2 regions of the Blautia acetica genome follow, and region 2 is predicted to be linked to the other one. Evidence: riboswitches for the same ligand, from Rfam matches in the RefSeq annotation. Region 2 holds a riboswitch; the other holds the start of a gene.
What was found. Region 2 has a riboswitch for FMN ahead of WBS51_RS09215 (ECF transporter S component). Riboswitches for the same ligand answer to the same signal wherever they lie in the genome.
Positions count from the first base shown of each region.

Region 1: another riboswitch for FMN. It lies ahead of WBS51_RS13975 (ECF transporter S component); the one in region 2 lies ahead of WBS51_RS09215 (ECF transporter S component).

Region 1 covers NZ_JBBEWO010000026.1:27,976-35,150, forward strand. Annotated here, with positions in the region: gene WBS51_RS13950 (ABC transporter permease) at 1-407, opposite strand, end outside; gene WBS51_RS13955 (ABC transporter permease) at 410-1,444, opposite strand; gene WBS51_RS13960 (ABC transporter ATP-binding protein) at 1,444-2,967, opposite strand; gene WBS51_RS13965 (BMP family lipoprotein) at 3,059-4,075, opposite strand; gene WBS51_RS13970 (helix-turn-helix domain-containing protein) at 4,225-4,827, shown strand; gene WBS51_RS13975 (ECF transporter S component) at 4,919-5,557, opposite strand; FMN riboswitch at 5,750-5,865, opposite strand; gene rseP (RIP metalloprotease RseP) at 5,918-7,175, opposite strand, start outside.
Region 2 covers NZ_JBBEWO010000012.1:4,171-11,345, forward strand. Annotated here, with positions in the region: gene WBS51_RS09200 (TrkH family potassium uptake protein) at 1-1,112, opposite strand, end outside; gene ytvI (sporulation integral membrane protein YtvI) at 1,130-2,287, opposite strand; gene WBS51_RS09210 (NUDIX hydrolase) at 2,463-3,074, opposite strand; gene WBS51_RS09215 (ECF transporter S component) at 3,076-3,714, opposite strand; FMN riboswitch at 3,847-3,966, opposite strand; gene WBS51_RS09220 (aminopeptidase P family protein) at 4,034-5,836, opposite strand; gene WBS51_RS09225 (Tex family protein) at 5,854-7,175, opposite strand, start outside.

The DNA of each region.
Region 1 (7,175 bases), on a different contig from region 2:
ACAGGGATTCTAATACGTTTCAGTGTTTCGATCTGCTGATAAGATTCTCCCGCAGACATCAACTTATATCCAAAACTGGTAACACCCAACATAAAAATATTAAGGGCAATGCCGCTGACGGACTGATCCTGAAACAGCTTAATACATAAAAATCCATGAATCACGCTGACAAGACATCCCCCCAGCATACCGCAGAGAAATCCCACCAACAGACTATTACTGTAAAACGCCCCTGCAAAAGAACCGAATGCACCGCCCAACATAACGCCTTCCAGCCCTATGTTCAAAATTCCTGTTTTTTCCAGAAACACTTCTCCAAGGGCAGCATAGATAAGCGGAACTGCCATTCGTACGGCTGCTGCCAAAAATGCAGTAAAAAACGTAAGTGTAAAAATTTGTTCCAGCATCCTTATACCTCCTTGTTTTTTCTCTTTAATAGTGATAGATGGAACGCCTTTCTTCCCAGGATAAGGAGTACCACAAATCCGATCAAAATGCTGACAAGTGCAGACGGAACGCCAAGTTGTCTCTGCATAGAATTTGCTCCGACCTGCATTGCTGCAAATGCTAACGCAGCAGCAAGCACACCCCATGGACGATTTCCAGCAATCAAAGCAATCAAAACTGCTGTATAACCACACTCGGAAGAGATTCCTTCTATCAGTTTTTTCTGCACGGCAATAACTTCAATCACACCTGCAATTCCGGCAAGTCCACCGCTTAAAAAGGCAGACAGTACAATGTTTTTCATCACCGAAATTCCATTGCAGGCAGCACCATGCCTATTCATACCCACCACTTTCATTTCATAACCGAACTTTGTTTTTTCCATAAGAATCCAGATGAATACTACTGCTGCAACAGCAATAAAAATTCCTCCATGCAGGGTAGTCGGAGGCATCAAATAGGAAAACGTAGCTTCTCTGTCAATTCTCGCAGATTGAGGAACCGATCCCGCCGGATCCATTAAGAATGTACGAACCGCAATCCCCAGAAGATTGATGGCAATATAATTTAACATGATTGTTACAATAATTTCTGAGATACCAAATTTTGACTTCATGATTGCTGCAATCAGTGCCCAAATTCCTCCACAGAGAAATCCAGCTACAATAGAAAGCACGATGCGAAGACTCCCGGGAACCTGTGTAAAAGTCAAGGAAACCATAGCCGCAGCAATAGCACCAATATAAAACTGTCCTTCCGCACCAATATTGAAAAAACCGGTACGAAATGCCACTGCACATCCGAGACCCGTCAGAATCAATGGGGTCGCTTTTACAAAAATCTCACAAAAACCATTGAGATTACCAAACACACCGCCCAAAAACATAGTATAAGCTTCCAGAGGATTCGCACCACAGAGTAAAATCAAAATGGTTCCCATTAGGATGGCTAACAGCACGATCCAGACAATATCCAGATATTTTTTTCTACTTCCCATTATTTCATTTCCTCCTTCGTAATACCGCCCATCAGAAGTCCTAACTGTTCCATTTCAATTTCTTCTTTTTTCTGAACACCTACGATTTTTCCACCAAACATAACTGCCACTCTGTCAGAAAGCTGCATGATTTCTTCTAGATCTGCTGAAATCAGGATTACACTTTTCCCTTCATTTCTTTGATCCATCCAGACCTGACGAACAAACTGTGTTGCACCAATATCTAATCCTCTCGTAGGCTGATTTGCGATAATTAATTTGGAATGCTCCGTAATTTCCCTGGCAAGTATTACTTTCTGCTGATTTCCACCCGACATGAATTTTACAGGAGTCTCTCCCTCCTGATTCCCTGATGTTTTAATGTGATACTTCTCAATTGCTTTTTCTGCATTTTCTTTAATAGCTTTTTTCTGAAAAATACCATTCTTTAAAAACGGCTTTTTATCATACTGCCGCAAAATCAGATTTTCTTCTACATTCATATCCAACACCAGTCCATCTCTATGTCGGTCGTCTGAAATATAAGAAATTCCTTTTTCAAATCGCTCCTTAATCTTCCAGGAAGCAATCTCTTCTCCCATGTAGCAGATTTCCCCTTTAGAAATCTTTCGGATACCGGCAATCACTTCTGCCAGCTCCTTTTGTCCATTTCCGTCTACTCCGGCAATCCCCAAGATTTCCCCTTTGTAAACTTCCAGATTGATCTGATCCAGAACCGGTTTTTTATGTCCTTTTTTTACAGTAATATCTTTTAGCTGTAATGCTATTTCTTTCTTCTCTGTTTCTTTTACTTCAAAGTTATAATCCAACTGTCTTCCAATCATATAATTGGACAATTCTGTGGGATTGGTGTCTTTTGTTACAAGATCTTTTATTTTCTTTCCGTCCCTTAAAATGGTTACACGATCACTGATACTCATAATCTCACTCATACGATGGGTAATAATGATCACGGCATATCCTTCTGCCTTCAATTTTCTAAGCACGGAAAAAAATTTCTCTGTTTCTTTTGGCGTAAGAACACCCGTTGGTTCATCCAAAATTAATAATTCTACATTTCTGTATAATGCTTTTAAAATCTCTACTCTCTGCTGCTGCCCAACAGAAAGATCACTAATCCTTGCATCCGGATCCACTTGCAGACCATATCGTTCTGCCAGATCTTCCAGGCTTTTTTTTGCACTTTTACGATCCAGAAAAAACCCTTGCTTTTCCAATCCCAAAATCACATTGTCAAGAACTGTCATCTTATTCACAAGAGAAAAATGCTGGTGTACCATTCCGATTCCTTCTGCAATCGCATCTTTAGGAGAATGGAAATGCACTTGTTTGCCTTTCCAAAAAATTTCTCCTTCATCTGCAGAATAAATCCCGAACAAAATATTCATCAATGTCGTTTTCCCAGCACCATTCTCTCCAAGCAATGCATGAATTTCGCCTTTTACCACAGACAGATCGATTTTTTCATTGGCATAGGCGCCGGAAAATTTCTTTCCGATATGCTTCATCTCTAATATATTCATCATATTGAAGGCTCCTTTAAAACAGGCAGGTCCAATAAAATCCAGCTCCTATTGTCCTGCCTGCATGATTTCTATATAATTCTATTCCTGATTACTTTCCTGCTCTGTCTTTTGTGTCACATGGAACCTTGAAGCTTCCATCTTTAATTTCGGCTTCTTTTGCATCTACCATTTCTTTTACCTCTGCCGGAATCTTGTCTTCCATAGCTTTGTTATAAACTAATTCTACAATGCCTTCCGCCATTCCAAGTTCCTTAACTTCTCCCTTGAAGTTCCCCTCTTTAATATCTGTAACAGCTGTTTTGATTAGCTCCGGAACATGATATACTGCAGAAGAAAGAACTGCATTTTCAGCAAGAGCACTCTGGTCATAAGAATCACCTGTAGCAAATAATCCGGCATCCTGTGCTGCATTCAATGCTCCTGTACCTGATTCATTTGCACAATGTCCGATGACATCTGCACCACCGTCAATCATGGCCTGTGCTGCTTCTTTTGCCAATGCGGTATCTGTAAAAGAACCGGTCCAAGCTGTCTGGTATTTTATGTCTGGATTTACTTCTTTTGCACCATCTTCATATCCGTTCATGATTTTTACAAGAGACGCTCCCTGTACTGGTCCAATAAATCCAATATTTCCTGTCTGTGACATTCCTGCTGCCAGCATACCCTGAAGGTATCCCGTTTCTTCACATTTCATAACATAGGATGCAACATTTTCTGCAGCTGCATCTGATTCAATGCAGATAAATTTTGTATCCGGATACAATTCTCCTACTTCTAAGGCCGGATCACCAAACTGGAAACCATGTCCAATCACTACATCGTAGTCATTAGATGCATATTCTGTAAATGCAGAAGTCATATCTGCTGCCTGTACATTTTCTGTATAAGCAATTTCACATCCCAGTTCTTCTTCCACCAGTTTCAGACCTTCGTATGCTGACTGGCACCATCCCATATCATTGACTGCACCGGTAACACAAAGGGCTACCTTCAGTGTATCATCTTTTGCTTCTGTTTTTTTCTCTTCCGCTTTGTTGCCACATCCGGCCAAAGTTCCTGTTGCTAAAGCTCCACATAACATTGCAGCTAAAAGTTTCTTCATATTTTCTTCTCCTTCACTACATCGTAATCGTCATTTCTCATTCATTATAATGAACATATATTATTTTGTCAATTACATTTTGTTTTTCATGACAAATCTTTTTTTCTGTGTTATCATAGAGAACAAAAGAAGAAGCAAAGGGGAACACTATGTCAAAACTGAATCTTGCCAGAATTGGCTTTTTATTGAAAAGCAGAAGAATTGAACTAAATCTTTCTATCCGGGAGCTTTCCGTAAAATCTGGGGTTGCCGCTGGAACTATTAGTCAGATTGAAACCGGGAAAACATCTCCAAACCTTGTGAGCGTCTATTCTTTATGCGAATCCCTAAACTTCCCTATCTCAGCTCTTTTTATTCAAGATGACAGCGATCGGGTAAAACTTGTACGAAAAAATGAACGCACCTCTTTTGTAAGAAATACCAGCAATCAGGAAACCATCCTTGAATCTCTTATTACAAAAGGTGATAGCCGAATGTGGGGAGGTATCATTGATATGCCTGCTGGAACAGACTCCGGAGACTATTATTATCACGGAGGAGAAGAATTTGTTTTTGTCTTGGAAGGCAGTATCACTTTTTATCTGGAACAGGTTGGCAGCTATGTATTAGAAGTTGGTGATACCCTGTACTATCCCAATGAGATCGGACATCGATGGAAAAATCACACAAAGAGCTCTGCTAAATTTTTGATCGTATCCACCTCTGAATTCCGTCAGGAAATCGATGAGCTTGCAGACAAGACACTTAATTAGACCAGATACGGATAAACATTGCGATTTTTTACATGTTAAAAGCCCCATAAACCAGATTTTGTTGCTCTGGATTATGGAGCTTGCTTTTCTTTTACATATCTCCTCTTAAAATCACACGGATTCTTTTATAAAGCAGTAATACAATAACAGAAACAAGAACACCTTTCAAAAGATTAAAAGGACCAACGGCAAGAACAGCAAACATAAACAAACTGTCAATCGCTCCGTTAATCTTAGTTCCCATTTCTACAAAAGCCTGTACCGGCATTCCAAACGCTGCTCCATATGCTGGAAGCAATATAAAGGCATTAAGCACACATGCAAAAACTGTCATCAGCACGGTTCCCGTCGTCATACCGATTACTGCATTTTTCCTTGTTTTTTTTCTTCTGTAAAGGAAGGAAGCAGGAAGAAGGAAAGCACATCCAACTATGAAATTCGCCACCTCGCCGACCCCTGCTGTAATGGTTCCGTTTAATACAAAGTTCAGCAAAACTTTTACTGCTTCAATGGCAATTCCAGCTACAGGGCCCATAGCAAATGCACCAATCAGAACCGGAACCTCGCTGAAATCCAATTCATAGAAAGGCGGTGCCAGAAACGGAAGCGGAAACTCAAACAGCATCAAAACTGTTGAAATTGCTCCCAGCATTGCCACCTGGACAATCGTCCTTACTTTGCTTCTGCTTTTTTGTGCTGCATCCATTTTTCTTAATACCTGTTCACTCATGTTCGTTCTCTCCTTTTGATATCTTGATATAAAAGGAAATCCTTTCGTTTTGAATGTAGACCCTGCAATGTCCCTGTGATGGAAAATGCAACCTCCCATCAAACAAAAAGCCCTGAGCAAAATACTCAGGGCTAATATCCGTTTTTGATTTTCCATAGATACACATGAAAAATCATCTTGGAACAATCACGAATCTTTCTTCTCTCATCCAGACTATACTGTCGGTTTTGGAATCTCACCAAATCAACGCATCTGCGCTCGCGGACTATACCGCCGGTGGGGAATCACGCCCCGCCCCGAAGAATTTTCTTTTATTTGCTTTTATTATATGCCACAACGGCAGTTTTTTCAAGAAATTTCTTATAATCTCCTAAAATCGTTAAACATCACAAATACCATCAGCATCATCAGGAGGACAAAACCTGCAAAATGAATCATACCCTCCACATTGGGATTCAACCGTTTCTTTCTCACAGACTCAATGAGCAAGAATACAAGCCTGCCTCCGTCAAGAGCAGGTATGGGAAGAAGATTCATAACACCCAGGTTCGCTGAAAGCAGGATTGCCCAGTACAGCATCTGCATCCACACCATCATGGCACCCTCACTTTTTGCTTCCTCATAAGAATCTCCGATGACATCGATGATTCCCACCGGACCGGAAAGATCATTGACCGAAAACTGCCCTTTTATGAGCATCATTAGACTCTCTACGGTTGTAGAAACCCAGTACCGCACTTCCACTGCACTGTATTTCATAACACCCAGAAAATTTGTCTTTTCCCGGTAAATATTGTAGATAAATCCAGAATCTACATGTTTGGTCATCTGTGGGATTGCAGAGATTGTCTCCACTTTTCCGTCTCTTTCAATCCCAAGAGTAATCTCTGTTCCATCCAGCGGATGCTCCTGCAAATATGCCTGAATCTCCTGGCTGTCTGCAACTGCAGTTCCATTGATCTCCCTGATAATATCTCCTGGCATTACGCCGGCTTTTGTCATAGCACTGTTTAACATGACCTGGGTAATCTCTGGTATTCCTTCGGACAAATAAGTAAAACCAAGCATATATCTGCTTTCACTATTTGCCTGGAACTGAATATCGTGCTTCTTCCCATCTCTTTCATAGGTCAAAGAAATTTCTTCGTCTTTCAGTCCATGTAACGTCATATAAGAATCCAGGTCACGGCCTATGGAAATATGCCTTCCCTGAAATTCTTTGATGATATCTCCTTCTTTCAGTCCTGCCTGGGCTGCCGGAGATCCTTCTGTCACCTGCAGCACTCTTGCCGGATCATATCCTACCACGCTGGTAATGATCATGGCAAACACAAAGGCTAGGATAAAGTTAAAAATAGGTCCTGCTGCAACTACTGATATTCTTGCCCATACAGATGCATTATTGAAAGACCCTTCGCTGTCATCATCCTCATCTTCTCCTACCATCATACAGGAGCCTCCGATAGGAAAAAGTTTCAAAGAGTATCTGGTTCCTCCTTTTTCTGTAGAAAGAAGCCTCGGCCCCATTCCCAGGGAGAACTCTGTGACTGCGATACCGTTTCTCTTTGCCAAGAGAAAATGCCCTAGTATAGAATAAATTAAATCTCTACTATATATT
Region 2 (7,175 bases):
ATGATCATAGAAGAACCTATGCTCAGCAAACCATAAAACATCATCAGACAGCAGGCATGACGAATGGCTTCACTCTCCACTCTCCGCCTGAACAGTTCCAAATCTTTTCGCTTTCTCAGCTCTGTCCAAATAGTCAGCACCAGAATCAGCATGGTGGTGGTTTTAATACCTCCCGCTGTAGAGCCGGGAGAACCGCCAATAAACATCAGGCTTATCATAAGCGCCTGACTGCTGTCTGTGAGCATATTCAAATCTATGGTATTAAACCCTGCCGTTCTGGGGGTCACAGCCTGAAAAAAAGCACAAAGAATCTGCTGTCCCAAATTTTTGCCTTCCATGGAGGGTTTTCCCCACTCGAAGACAAAGATAAGCAAAGTTCCTCCCACAATAAGAATGGCGGTGGCAAACAGCACCATCTTAGTATGCAGTTTATAAGAACGGATATGCCATTTCCATTTCTTCAAATCTTCCCATACCAAAAAGCCAATACCACCTATGATAATCAGCCCCGCTATGGTCAGTCCTACCAAATAGCTGTCCCCTGCTGTAATAAGGGACGAACTTGGGCTGTAATATCCCATAAGATCAATTCCTGCATTACAAAATGCAGATATGGAATGAAACACAGCATAATACAAACCTTTTCCCAGTCCCAGCCTGGGGACAAAATAACAGGCCAGAAGAACCGCACCCACTCCTTCAAAGAAAAAAGTCCCTGATAACACAAACTTTGACATTCGTACAATTCCACCTATCTGAGGAGCTGCCACACTTTCCTGCATCAGCATCCGTTCCGACAGCCCAATTTTCCTTCGAGTCAAAGTCAGCGCAGATATGGCAATGGTCATAAAGCCAATGCCTCCTATTTGAATCAATATTAAAATCACAACCTGTCCGAATTCGGACCAGAAAGTGTACGTATCATGAGTAACCAGGCCCGTCACACAGGTAGCAGACGTAGCCGTAAACCAGGCATCCATAAAAGAGGCCGCCTCGCCTCCCCTGTTGGAAACTGGCAGCATCAGCAGCAGCGTGCCCAAGGCAATGACTGTAAAATAGCCTGCTGCAATAATTTTGGTAGTTGTCCATTTTATCTTTCTTTTCTTAGTCACAATATTCTCCGTCTCATTTACTTTGTCTTCAAATCTTTATGTGGGGAATCTTCATCATCCCGATACAGCCATTTTAGTATATCATTGGTAACTTCTTTCAGCCCCTTCCTAATCCCATCAAAAGCGCCCAGATTATAGAAATTAATCACAATGGCCCCCACCGGAACTGCCAGAATCATTCCCAGCACACCTCCGATACGGTATCCGATATACATAAAAATCAGGGTCAGAAGCGGATTTACGCCTATGGAATCTCCCACCATCTTAGGTTCAATCACTCTTCGCACCAGCTGCGTCACAAGATACAGAATAATCAATCCTACGGCATATTGCAAGTCCCCTGAAATAATTTTAAAAAGCGCCCAGGGAATCAGTGCAGTACCGGTGCCGAAAAACGGCAGCATATCCAGAAAAGCGATAAGAACAGCCACCAGGGCTGCGAATTTCACCTGCATAATCAGAAATCCTACAAACAAAATAATCCCAATGACACCCATAATTTTAAACTGCGCTTTAAAATAGCCTCCAAATACCTGCTTGAAGCTGTCTGAGAGAATCCGCCATTTTTCCTGAATCAGCATAGGTGTATTGGCCCGCCCGAATTCCAGAATTTTATCTCTGTCCGCAATAAAAAAATAGGCAGATAATATGGTAAAAATAATGGAAATCAAAATACTGGGCAGATTTTTGGCAAGATCACTGGCCTGATCTACGGTAATCTGGCTGACTTTTCCCACAGCCTCTCCGGTAATCTGTCCAATACTCGTCTGAAAATCTTCAATAGCCGTCTGTACACTCTCCGGCATTTCATCTATCAACCGGGACATATTGTCTCCTGCATCCTGAAATTCCTGGCGTATACTCCCATAAATTTCCGGAGCCTGGTCTATCAGTGACCGCGTTTCTTCTACGGCCTTTACTCCTACGAAATAAATGCCGCACACAATTCCCGCCAAAACCGCAATAATCAACAGCATGGACGTATGCTTTCGGGCAACTTTAAGCCGCCGCTCCAGCATACGCACCAGCGGATTGGCAATCAGAGCAATACACCAGCCAATGACAAAGGGCATAAAAAATCTCAGAAATTTAATTCCTATAAAAATCCCTGCCGCCATTGCTGCAATGGTTATCATAAATACCAAAATACTTTTCGCATATTTTTTCCATTTCATTTTCAAGACTCCTGACATTGCAAATTTCCGTAAACGTAAACTGCCCATATATGCATATAATTTCTGCACATATGGGCAATCCATTCCCAGCCGGTGTGTTCTAGTGGCTTGGATTGCACTATATGCAATCATTATACCACATGTTTCGGAACTGGAAACCAATTATCTGAAATTTTTACAATTCTTTCAGAAATCCGAACGATTCTTCATCATGTATAAAATGCATCAGCATGTAAGAACACATTATCGCTGTATTTTCTTCTCTTAAAATCCGTTTTGCCTCTTCCCGGTCTGCCAGGACAACTTCTATTTCCTCTGTGTCCTCCTGATAGTCTCCTGAAATTTCACCCGATGCTATGCCGAACACAGTGGCGCAGCATTCGTCAGTCAGACCAATGGTGGTAAAAGCCGGTTTTTCATATGCCTCGGAAACAGAAGCAGGGACAAACGTAAGCCCTGTCTCTTCTTTCATCTCCCGAACTGCGGTTTCCCGGTAATCCTCTCCTCTTTCCACCAAACCTGCCGGAAATTCATAGACATAATCATCAATGCTGTATCGGTACTGGCGTATCAGTACCACTTTATCCTGCGCTTCACCGTACAGACTGTAGATGACCACGCCATCCGGATGCAGCGTATGGCTTTTCAGCTTTAGTTCTCTTTCTTCTTTTGCTCTGGAAGCCACATAATATTTTCCCTTTTTCCCGGTCTTGCTCTCCCTGTCCAACTCGTAAAGATTGACAAAGGGATTTGCTGTCTTACGGGTAATTCCTGTGATTTTCGCCACTTTATTCTCCTTTCAGCAGAACCTTCAGACGCTTGTAGGAAAGCATGGTAATCCCTGAAATCATCACACCTTTTATGAGATTAAAAGGAACCATGGACAGCAGAACAAAAGTCACCATATTGTTGATAGCCGGGTTAATTTTCGTTCCCATGGCAATAAAGCTGTCCACAGGGATTCCCATTGCCACACTATACAGGGGAAACATCACAAAGGCATTGGAGAGACATCCCACAGCTGCCATGGTCACAGTTCCCACAGACATTCCAATCAGTGCGTTTTTCGCTGTTTTTCTGCGTTTATAAAACAGACCTGCCGGCACTGCAAAGGAGCAGCCGATTAGGAAATTTGACAATTCTCCCACCCCTGCTGTGGTAGTACCGTGAGTGACAATGTGAAGCAGGTTTTTCAGAAGTTCAATGATAATACCTGCCAGAGGCCCCATGGCAAAGGTTCCCACTACTACCGGAATCTCCGAAAAATCCATCTGCACAAAAGGCGGTGCAATAAACGGCAGCGGAAATTCAAACATCATCAGAACCGTAGCCACAGCCCCAAGCATGGCTATCTGTATGGTAGTTCTTAATTTTGACCTGTTTTGTGTTCCCTGGATTCTCTTGTTTACAACTGCTTCCTGACTCATGTTTCATTTCTCCTTTTCATGAATGATTTTTCATAAAAGGAAATTCTTCTTCTATGATTTTTGAAACTTCAAAAAAAGAAAGGCAACCGCACCTTTTGGGGGCTCCTCTCTTTGAAAGTCGTACAAAATCATAACCTTCTTCTCTCATCCAGACTATACTGTCGGTACCGGAATCACACCGGTTCAGCCGTAAAATACGGGTCGCGGACTTTTACCGCCGGTGGGGAATTGCACCCCGCCCCGAAGAATTTTCTTTTATTTACTATGCATTATATACCTTGTATCCATATCTTGCAACTGTTTTTTCCATGCTGCCGCTTTAAATTTCTGCTGTGGCCTCCAGAAGCCATGTACGTTCCTCTTCCTCCAGCATGGGGCCAACGATTTCATAAACCTTTTTATGATATGCATTTAACCACTGCCGTTCTGCTTTTGTCAGCATCTCCGGAAGAATAGCTTCTCTTTCGTAAGGAACCCAGGTTACGTTTTCAAATTCCATGAACTGTCCATATCCATTTTTCTCTGCTTTTTTGCACAGAAGGAGGTTTTCGGTACGAATACCGTATTTTCCTTCCAGATACAGTCCCGGCTCATTGGAAGTAAGCATGCCTTCCTCTAATGGTGTGGTGTTGCCGCGTCTTCCGTTTGCGCGCACTCTCCAGTTGATATTCTGAGGACCTTCGTGCACATTCAGAAGATATCCAACGCCGTGTCCGGTTCCATGATTAAAGTCCAGCCCTCTTTCCCAGAGCGGTCCCCTTACCAGAGCGTCCAGATTGGCGCCGCTGCAACCGTACTGGAATTTTGCCATAGCCAGACGGATATGTCCCTGCAGCACCAGAGTGAAATGTTCTTTCTGCTGCTGTGTCAGTTCCCCTACGGCAATGGTTCTGGTAATATCTGTAGTTCCCTGCCAGTACTGTCCGCCGGAATCAATCAGGAAAAATCCCTTTGGCTCTACTTTTGCAAATTCCGTTTCTGTAGGCGCGTAATGACACATAGCAGCGTTTGGTCCATAGGCACAGATAGTTTCAAAACTCAAGTCCAGGCAGTCCGGGTCTTCTTTTCTGAGTTCCAGACTTTTTTCGGCTGCACTGTATTCTGTGACTTCTCCGCTTCCCACATTTTGCTTCAGCCAGTAAATGAAACGGCACATAGCTTTTGCGTCCTTGATATGGGCAATACGGATATTCTCCATTTCTGTCTGATTTTTATTCCCCTTCATAACAGCCGCCGGATTGGGAGCAAACACTACTTCTGTGTGCTCCGGAATAGACTTGTACAGGGTATAGTTGGTACAGATGTCCTCCACCAGCACTTTGTCGGAATCCTTCAATGTTTTTACTGCATCATAAATTTCAAAATATGGGTGCAGTTCTACTCCCGCTTTTTCTAATTCTGCCCGTACTTCTCCGGAAACAGCCTCTTCCTGTACATAGAAGTATACCTTATCCATGGTTATCATGACATAGGAAAGTACCACTGGATTGTACACAATATCATTGCCGCGGATATTCAAAAGCCATACAATATCATCCATACTGCAGATGATATGGGTATTGGTTCCCTCTTTTTTCATTTCTTCACGGACAGCCGCTATTTTTTCTTCTCTGCGCTGTCCTGCATATTTTACATCCAGCAGATAAACCGGTTCTTTGGACATCTGCGGACGGTCTGTCCAGATTTTACCGCCCAGGTCCTCACCGCATTTTAAAGTGCCGTTTTTCTTCGCCAGAAGCGCTTCAAACTCTTTGCCCTCTGCCACATGAATGGTTCTTCCGTCACAGCCAAGACAGCCATTCTCCGGCAAATGTTCTTCCAGAAATTCTTCTACTGTGGGAACACCCTCTTCTCCCATTTTCATCAGCGCAACGCCTGTGCCTTCCAGCTGCTTTGCTGCCTGGATAAAGTATCTTCCGTCTGTCCACAGATATGCGCCGTCCGCTGTCACCAGCAGAGTTCCCGCAGAACCGGAGAAACCGGAGAGCCAGGCCCGAACTTTAAAATAAGTACCCACATATTCTGACTGATGGAAATCTGCAGTGGGCACCAGATACATATCCATGCCCGCTGCCTTCATTTCCTGCTGCAGCATTTTGATTCTTTCCTGATTCACATTCATGATAAACCCGCCTTTCTTTACTGAATTCCTTTCATGGTAAGGGAAATTCTCTTTTTCTTCATATCTACGCCCAGAACTTTTACGTCTACCACATCACCTACGCTGACTGCTTCCAGCGGATGCTTAATGTAACGCTCTGTCATCTGGGAAATATGCACCAGCCCGTCCTGATGGACGCCGATGTCCACAAAAGCGCCGAAATCAATCACATTCCGGACGGTTCCCTTTAACACCATACCCTCTTTTAAATCTTTCATATCTAATACGTCTGTACGCAGAATCGGCTTCGGCATCTCTTCACGCGGGTCGCGTCCCGGCTTGGTCAGTTCTTTTACCATATCCCGCAGGGTAATTTCGCCGATACCCAGCTTTTCAGCGGTTTTTGCATAATCTTTGACAAAATACACGCCATGACCGCCAAAAATATCTTCCGGCTTCATCCCCATGCTTTCCAGGAATTTTTCTGCCGCTGCGTAGCTTTCCGGATGTACGCTGGTAGCGTCCAGAGGATTTTTTCCGCCCCGGATGCGCAGGAAACCGGCACACTGTTCAAAGGCTTTCGGCCCTAATTTTGCCACCTTTAAGAGTTCTTTTCTATCGGTAAACTGGCCGTTTTCTTCTCTGTAAATTACGATATTTTTTGCAATGGCTTTGCTGATACCCGACACATATTCCAGAAGGGAAACAGACGCAGTGTTTAAGTCCACGCCAACTTTATTTACACAGTCTTCTACCACACCGGACAGGGCTTCTCCCAGCTTTTTCTGGTTCATATCGTGCTGATACTGTCCCACACCAATGGATTTCGGGTCAATTTTTACCAGTTCGGCCAGAGGGTCCTGCAGTCTTCTGGCAATAGACGCCGCACTTCTCTGTCCCACGTCAAAGTTCGGAAATTCTTCTGTGGCAAGCTTGCTGGCAGAATACACCGAAGCCCCCGCTTCATTGGTAATGACATACTGCACTTTCTGAGGAATTTCCTTGAGCAGTTCCACAATAATCTGCTCAGACTCCCGGCTGGCTGTTCCGTTTCCCACAGAAAACAGCGTAATGTTATATTTCTCAATCATAGCCTTTAAGGTTTCTTTTGCCGCAGCGATTTTCGCCGGAGTCGTAGGCGCTGTGGGATAAATCACAGCCGTATCCAGCACTTTTCCTGTGGCGTCTACCACAGCCAGCTTACAGCCGGTACGAAAAGCCGGGTCCCAGCCCAGTACCACCTGACCTACGATTGGGGGCTGCATCAGAAGCTGTTCCAGATTTTTCTTAAACACCTTGATGGCGCCGTCTTCTGCCTTTTCTGTCAAATCATTGCGGATTTCTCTTTCAATGGCAGGCG